DNA from 2 places in the Brevibacillus choshinensis genome. Region 1 is predicted to be linked to the other one. Evidence: predicted binding sites of a transcription regulator. Region 1 holds the regulator's gene; the other holds the start of a gene.

The links. Region 1 encodes LexA, which represses DNA repair genes until DNA is damaged. Its sites were predicted from a motif close to CGAACATATGTTCG; they were not measured.
Region 2: a site for LexA is predicted at 1,429-1,442, ahead of uvrB (excinuclease ABC subunit UvrB). Genes of this name have one in related genera too.

What each region holds. Positions count from the first base shown of each region.
Region 1 covers NZ_CP069127.1:3,429,303-3,433,290, forward strand. Annotated here, with positions in the region: gene JNE38_RS17285 (HelD family protein) at 1-301, opposite strand, end outside; gene crcB (fluoride efflux transporter CrcB) at 338-706, opposite strand; gene JNE38_RS17295 (DUF896 domain-containing protein) at 792-989, opposite strand; gene yneA (cell division suppressor protein YneA) at 1,081-1,419, opposite strand; gene lexA (transcriptional repressor LexA) at 1,581-2,204, shown strand; gene JNE38_RS17310 (DUF456 domain-containing protein) at 2,249-2,734, opposite strand; gene JNE38_RS17315 (DUF4269 domain-containing protein) at 2,878-3,465, shown strand; gene ileS (isoleucine--tRNA ligase) at 3,510-3,988, opposite strand, start outside.
Region 2 covers NZ_CP069127.1:5,625,433-5,629,420, forward strand. Annotated here, with positions in the region: gene uvrB (excinuclease ABC subunit UvrB) at 1-1,351, opposite strand, end outside; gene JNE38_RS28145 (flagellar hook assembly protein FlgD) at 1,530-2,462, shown strand; gene JNE38_RS28150 (hypothetical protein) at 2,581-3,988, opposite strand, start outside.

The DNA.
Region 1 (3,988 bases):
CGACAACCACAGAGTCAAACGTATCTCCCCGCACAATTCCCCGCTTGCCGATGTAGACCTGATCCAGCTCGTACACTTCATCCTTCATAAAGTCTACCCGTCCGAAGTATGGCTTTTCACGTCCCTGGTCCTCAAGATAGCGCAGATCCTTCGACTTTTTCGAATTCACGACTTGTTTTACGTAGTCGTCGGTAGCTTCCCGAATATCCTCGCGTAATTGCGTGATTTCACTGTCAATTATCGCGATGGTGTCATCCAGCTTCTTTTGTTCCCGTTCGTATTCCCGGTGTTGGGTACTCATACCCGTCCCCCCTCTCAGTCCGTTCATTTCGCATTGCTATGTCCATTGTCGTGCCAGCCAAATACCTGCCGCACACGAAAGCAAACCAACCGTCACGCTCAGAAGCGCATACAACAACCCTCGAACAATCTGGCCATCTCCCCAAAAAGAAATGACCTCCAGAGAAAAGGTGGAGAATGTCGTAAATCCCCCCATTACCCCTGTGGCAAACAATAGATACACTTCCGGTGACAACATTCCCCGTTCTTTTCCCCATACAGACAGCAAACCAATCAGAAATGAACCCACGACGTTCGCGAGCCATGTTCCGATCGGCCACCCCGGCTGATTCGCTATCAATGAAAGACCATAGCGCATCATGGATCCGAGTGCTCCTCCTGCTGCCACCGCAATCCATGGAATCATTATGCTTTCCCTCCCATGCTCGGTTCGGAACAAAAAGACACCCTAGCTTGCAGCAAGGATGTCTTTGTTATCAATATCTGTTATCTTACTGTTTCCGACCATTTTCTTCAAGGTCTTCCACGTAACGGATGGAATCCAGGTTTGCTCTCAAAGAAAGCTTTACAGCATCGATATACTTTTGACGAAGTGCTTTTTGCTCGAGCTTTTCTTCCTCGGACAATCCGACCTCTTTTGACTTTTTCACCAGTTCATTAATGCGCTTGATTTCTGCGTCAGATACCACTACTGGTTCCTCCCCACCTGTAAGTAATGCCGCTCCATTATACCATATCCCAAGGGCGGTGCAAGCAGGTCGGGCGTCAGTGAATGGGAAGTTATTCCGGAAGCGGTATTCTCAAGGTCTGGCCAGGGTAAATCATGACACCTTCCATGTCGTTTATTTCTTTGATCGCCGCTACAAGCTCATTCACGTCCATCTTCGCTTCCTCTTGATAGCGAACAGCCAGCTTCCACAAGCTATCTCCGGCACGCACTGTGATTTCCTTTACCGGCGGAGCCACCTCTACACCAGAAGCAAACACCAGTTCGGTCAACAAATAAAAAAAGAGAGAAAAACTAATCAGAAACAATAGAGCCTGTCCTCGGGTAATGCCGAAACGAGTGCGTCGAACTACCTTCTTTTCAAAGCGATTATGTACAGTCAATACAGACATCAATATCTCCTCCTACAAACGTACGTTCTGTTCTCTTGTTACCATCATATATGGGAACGTATGTTCATGTCAACAAAAAAGATCCGAACTTATGTTTGTCGAACGCAAGATCCCATGGTATAATATAGGAAAACATGTTCGAGAAAACTGAGGTGTCTCTTATGTCAAAACTTTCGAATCGACAGCAGGCCATCATCGACTTCATCCGAAAAGAAGTCCGCGATAAAGGCTACCCACCTTCCGTACGGGAAATCGGGGAAGCAGTCGGACTTGCCTCCAGCTCTACTGTACACGGACACTTAGCTCGCTTGGAAAAGAAAGGCCTCATTCGGCGCGACCCTACCAAACCTCGTGCCATTGAGCTCTTGTCTGAGGAAGATCGCTTTCAAGATGATTTTGAAGATTCCGTTGTTCGTGTGCCCGTCATCGGGAAAGTCACTGCAGGTCAACCGATCACAGCCATTGAAGATGTCGAGGAATATTTCCCATTGCCGGAAAACATCGTAACGTCGGACAAGGTGTACATGCTCCGCGTATCCGGTAACAGTATGATCGACGCGGGAATTCTCGATGGCGACTACGTCATTGTCCGTCAGCAGCACGTTGCGAATAACGGTGATATCGTAGTGGCGATGACCGAAGAAGATGAAGCCACTGTCAAACGCTTCTTTAAAGAGAAGAATCATTTCAGACTCCAGCCGGAGAACGCCACGATGGAGCCGATCATCCTCGACGCCGTTTCGATTCTCGGTAAAGTCATCGGAGTCTATCGCTTGATTCACTAATGATTGCAAGTAAAAAGGACAGCCTCTGCTGTCCTTTTTTGCGCCTATGCCGCGATGAAAAACCAAATGATCATCGTCACCTGGAGCACGACTTTGACGACGGCACTTCCCAAAAATCCGATCAATGAGCCAAAGCCTGCCTTGATGGCTTTTTCCATCGTTTGTTTTTGCATGAAGAGTTCTACCAACACGACGAAAGCGAATGGAAGAATGATCATACCGAACGGCGGGAACAAGAAGATCCCGAGCAAAATCCCGATGATCGCCGCAAACGAAGACCACTTAGATCCCCCGTACTTTTTCACAAAATACATATTGGTCAAGAGATCTGCTCCGTACAAGAGCACACTGAGCGCAATCATCCCCCACCAAAAGGATGACGGAAGTCCCGCACCCGGATCTGCAATAAAGAAGTGATAGATCAGGAAGCCGCCCCATAGCAGGATCGTATCAGGTAATACCGGCAGAAAGATTCCGGCGATACTCAATACAAACAAAGCTACCACAATCACCCATAAAAGTATATCCACTACCCCCACTCCTCTCCCTATGGTATACGAGTCAAGCTCATTTTCGTTGCAGTCTGTTTGACAACCGACTACAATCATTTCACACCCCTATTCTATGATCGTTACCCAATTCTTCGGGACCAAAACACGATGGAGGCATCCACATGAAAAACTGGCGTGATCTCGCTTATTTGCAATCCGGCAATGCTCGCCAACAGGCTGCCTGGAATGCCATCTCGCAAATCCGGCTGATGGAATCCTTGTGTGCGTACGATCCCGTTCTCGCCGGCACAATCCCCCTGCAAATCGATGTTCCGGATAGTGATCTCGATATCATCTGCGTGAGTCATGACCTGGATCGCTTTGATGCTGATGTGCGTGCAGCATATGGCAGCATGGAAGGCTATCAGGAGAGCCGTATTCTCGTATCTGGCAAGGATTCCAGCGTCATCGGATTTTATGCACATGACTTCTGGTTTGAATTGTTCGCTCAATCTGTCCCGGTCGAACAGCAAAATGCATACCGCCATATGGTTATCGAGGATCGATTGCTCTCGATCGGCGGTGAAGAGGCTTATCGGGATATTCGAATGCTCAAAGCGAACGGCATGAAAACCGAGCCTGCCTTCGCTCACTACTTCCATATCCCAGGCAATGACCCTTATCAGGCACTTTTGGAGCTAGAGCGCTACCATACGGAAGAGCTTACGTCCTACATTCTCCTCTTCCAAGAGAAAAACCAGTCCAGATAATGCTTGCCGGACTGGTTCCTCCTTATCAGGTGCCTTGCAGCATGCTACTCCACTCGCAGGCCAATGCTTTTCTCTCCAAAGGAGACTCTCTCCATCGGGTTGCCGGCTTCATATCGGACCTGGTCAAGAAGCACATGGCTCCTCAATACATGATCAAATTGCTCCAGCGCTGCTTTCACCTGCGCATCTACATCCAACGTAAGGGTAATGCGCTTTTCGATCGGTAAATCCAGCTTCTTGCGGTAATCCTGAATGACCCGGATGACCTCGCGCACGATGCCCTCCTGCCTCAGGTCCTGCGTGATTTCCGTATGCAATGCCACATGGATTTGGTATCCTGAAGCCCAAGCGTAGCCCATCTTCCCTTGCTTCTCCACAAGCAATTCCTCCAGCGGGATTCGCACCGTTTCATTCTCCAGAACCAGATCCAGATACCCGTTCTGTATCACCTGTTTTGCCTCAGAGTCGCTCAACTCTTTCAGGCCGTTTTGAATGGGGGCCACTTGTTTGCCGTATTTTTTTC
Region 2 (3,988 bases), 2.2 Mb from region 1:
TCGTGACCAGGACGCGCTCTTCTTTAGCGATCGTAGCCTGAATCTCGCCGATGAGGTCGTCGATCTGTCCCTTGATCGGGCGAACGGAGATGGTCGGATCGACCAATCCGGTCGGACGGATGACTTGCTGCACCACCTCCGGGCAGTGCTCCAGCTCGTAAGGTCCTGGGGTAGCGGAAATGTAGACAGCCTGCTTGAGCTTCGCCTCGAACTCCGCAAACGTGAGCGGTCGGTTGTCCTTGGCAGAAGGCAGACGAAAGCCGTGCTCGACCAAGACGTCTTTGCGCGCGCGGTCGCCGTTGTACATCGCCCGCACCTGCGGCAAGGTCATATGGGACTCATCCATCAAGACGAGGAAATCATCAGGAAAATAATCAATTAACGTGTAGGGGGCGTGCCCTTCCGGCAAACCCGTCAGATGGCGGGAGTAGTTTTCAATCCCGGAGCAAAAGCCCATCTCCAGCATCATTTCCACATCGTATCGCGTGCGCTGCTCCAGCCGCTGTGCTTCAAGCAGCTTCCCTGCTTCGCGCAGCTCCGCCAGACGGGTCTCCAGCTCTGCCTCGATGCTTTGAACAGCCAGCTTCATTTTTTCTTCGCGCGTCACGTAGTGGGAGGCCGGAAAGATCGCAACATGATCGCGCTGACCCAAAATCTCCCCAGTCAGGACATCGATCGACGTGATGCGCTCGATCTCATCGCCAAAAAACTCCACACGAATCGCCTGCTCGCTCTGGGAGGCTGGGAAAATCTCTACGACGTCGCCGCGGACCCGAAACGTACCGCGAGTGAAATTGATGTCATTGCGGTTGTATTGGATGTCGACCAGACGATGCAAAATCTCGTCCCGCCCTTTTTCCATTCCCACGCGCAGCGACAAGAGCAGCTCCCGGTATTCTTCAGGAGAACCCAAGCCGTAGATGCACGATACCGAAGCGACGATGATGACGTCCCGGCGTTCAAACAAAGCGCTGGTCGCCGAGTGACGCAGCTTGTCGATCTCTTCGTTGATACTGGAGTCTTTTTCAATGAACGTATCCGATTGGGGAATGTATGCTTCTGGCTGATAGTAATCGTAGTAGCTGACGAAATATTCTACGGCATTGTTCGGAAAAAACTCTTTGAACTCCGCACACAACTGGGCCGCCAGCGTCTTGTTATGCGCCATGACCAGCGTCGGCTTGTTCACCTGAGCAATCACCTGGGCTGCTGTAAAGGTCTTTCCCGTACCCGTCGCACCCAGGAGGGTCTGGTGCCTCTTGCCCGCCTGAATACCAGCAACCAGCTCCGCTATGGCAGTCGGCTGGTCACCGGACGGCTGATACTCCGATACCAATTCAAAACGCTCCATTCCCTCGTTCAACTCCTCATTCCATAAAAGTCTCTATTTCCATTATAACACAATACGTACAAAAATAAGCCGAAATTCGAACAAATGTTTGTCTTTACCCCTTTCAGCCTTTTACCGATACTGTTAGTGGAAGTACATTCCCGTACGGATGAACCCGCACAGTAAGGGAGGACCAACAGTGTCTGATAACACGACCGTAAGCAACAGTTCGAATATACCCTCTTACCTCAGCTACAAAGGGAAAAAGGAATTTTCCACTGAGCTGGATAACAACGCCTTCATGAAGCTCCTGCTGGAGCAGCTGAAGCATCAGGATCCGATGTCCCCGATGGACAATTCTCAGTTTATTCAGCAGACCAGCATGATGACCATGGTGGAAAAAATGACGAAAATGGCCTCCTTGATGGAACAATCCAACAACAGCATGCTCACGCTGGAAAAATACGAATCCTTGGTCGGCCGCACCGCTACGTACAATCTGACGACCACAGATGAAGTGACCGGCGAGACGTCTACAGAATCCAAAGAAGGCGTCATTTCCGCTGTGTATATGGACAACGGTAAAATTTACTTCCGCCTCGCAGGTGAATCCAATCCGATTCCGCTCACTGATGTGAAGGGCCTGGAATCGCAAGGCATGGCCGGAAATGCCCTGGACAGCAGCTTGAAGTACATGGAAATGATCGGAAACCAGATTTCCTATAAAACAACGACCCAGGTGGACAAGGACGGAAACCCTGCGACCACGGATGACATCACTTCTGTCGATGAAGTCAAAAACGCCGTGATCACCGGCTTTACCATGAAAGACGGCACCGCCCAGTTCCAGCTGGACGATGGCCAGACGGTGAAATTGGACAAAATCGTCGGCATGACAGTCAGTCCGACCAACCAAGCGATGAGCAGCTCGCTGCAATACGCGCAAATGATCGGATACACCGTCACCTATAACGACTCCCAAACGAACACTGACGGCAGCTCCTCTACCAACAGCTTGAGCGGAGTCATTCAAGCCGTCAGCATGAAAAATGGCCTGATCGAATTCGTTTTGGAAGATGGCAAAAAAGTATCCTTGAGCCAAATTACAGGCTACGAAGCAAAAGCGGTTTAGCCCGCAAAAAGAAATCCGCACTCTCCGGACAGGATGAGGGCGGATTTTTTGTTCTACGGATAAGAATTGATAAGATTCTTATCCAGTATCCATGCCTTGGGGTAGCCAAGTTTATCTACTATTCCTTTACCATGACGTTTCCTGTGACAGCATCCATACGCACAGTAAGGTCGACCTTTTCCTCGACTCCGCAGAAGCAGTGTACCTTCGTCTGGCGGAACGATAAATCGTATCCCAGCTTCCAGGTGGTCGCTCCCGTCTGCGGATTCTTCTGGTGAATGTAAGTGAGCTCCAGCGGATAAGCCTTCAGCAATCGATCGACAGCCCCCTGCTCCACTAACGCTTTTGTGCGGGCTGGAGCGATCAGTTCAACAGGACGCTGGATCGAAATTTCCTCGATTTTTCCCGTGGAAGAATCCACGCGGATCGTGTACATGCCTTGTTCCGCTGTCTGCCCTTCCTGATAAACGGGAATGCCATTGATCATGGGATCAGCCGTATACAACGTCAATGTAGCATCTCCTACATCTTGCACCCGCAATGAAGTGGTTCCGGTCGGCAGCAGGCGCTTCAGCACGGCTTCCGCGGATTTCCAGTCTCGTTGTTTATCTGTCTTCAACCGGCTTATGACACCATCACTCTTGACAAGCCGGAGCAGCTGCCCTGTCATCGCATCTGTTTCCACCAATAGATGCGCGCGTTCGTCCATTTTTACTCCAGCAGGGAATTGACCGAGACTGTATGGTTTATCTTGATCGATCGTCCCTTCGTTGAAATGTCCCCAGATAAAAAAGCGCCGCTCCTGCCCATTGTCGTAGGCCTCCGTGAATGTCGCGAACGGAAGCTTCTGGGGCTCCACTCGCAATAGCTTTCTCACGATGTCCTGTGCCTGCTGCTCTGACTGGGCAATCCACTTCTCTCCTGTGCCATTGACGGAAACGGTCTGGACAGATTGCTTCTCATTCGCAGACAATCGTTTACCGTTAAAGGCATCCAGTGCACTGCCCGTATGTGTTTGCTTGATGACACCGTCTTTTACCACATAGGTCAACTTTGCCTGTACAGGGTCAGTCAGGCTGTAATCGCTCGGGAGTAAATAGATGAGCTCCAGAGGGTGACTCTCTTTATATCGCAAAACAGCTTGTTGGGCTGATATGATTCGCTGGGGGGAAGGAAGCGCAGTCGGCGTGATTTTTTCGTAGAGCCGCCCATCAAACGTGCGAAAAGCAACGACTCTGCCTGTTCCGTCAAACGTAACGAACGCATCGTAGGAATCGTCCAAAGCGACATTGTTCACGGTTCGCACCAGTCTTACTGTCGTTTGCGCTGACTCTCGGGTGACGCTCCGTGCCTGATAAACGCTCCCTGCGGCAGGCAAGCCTGCCACGAAGGCCGATGCCCTCGCCCTTGCTTGCTGATCCGTCAGCGCGATAGGCTTCTGTGCTGCTTTCGGTTCCAGATCCAGCTTCAGCAAATTTCCTGTCGTCGGATCAAAAATGGCTTGATCCCTGGCCGCTTCTTTTTCT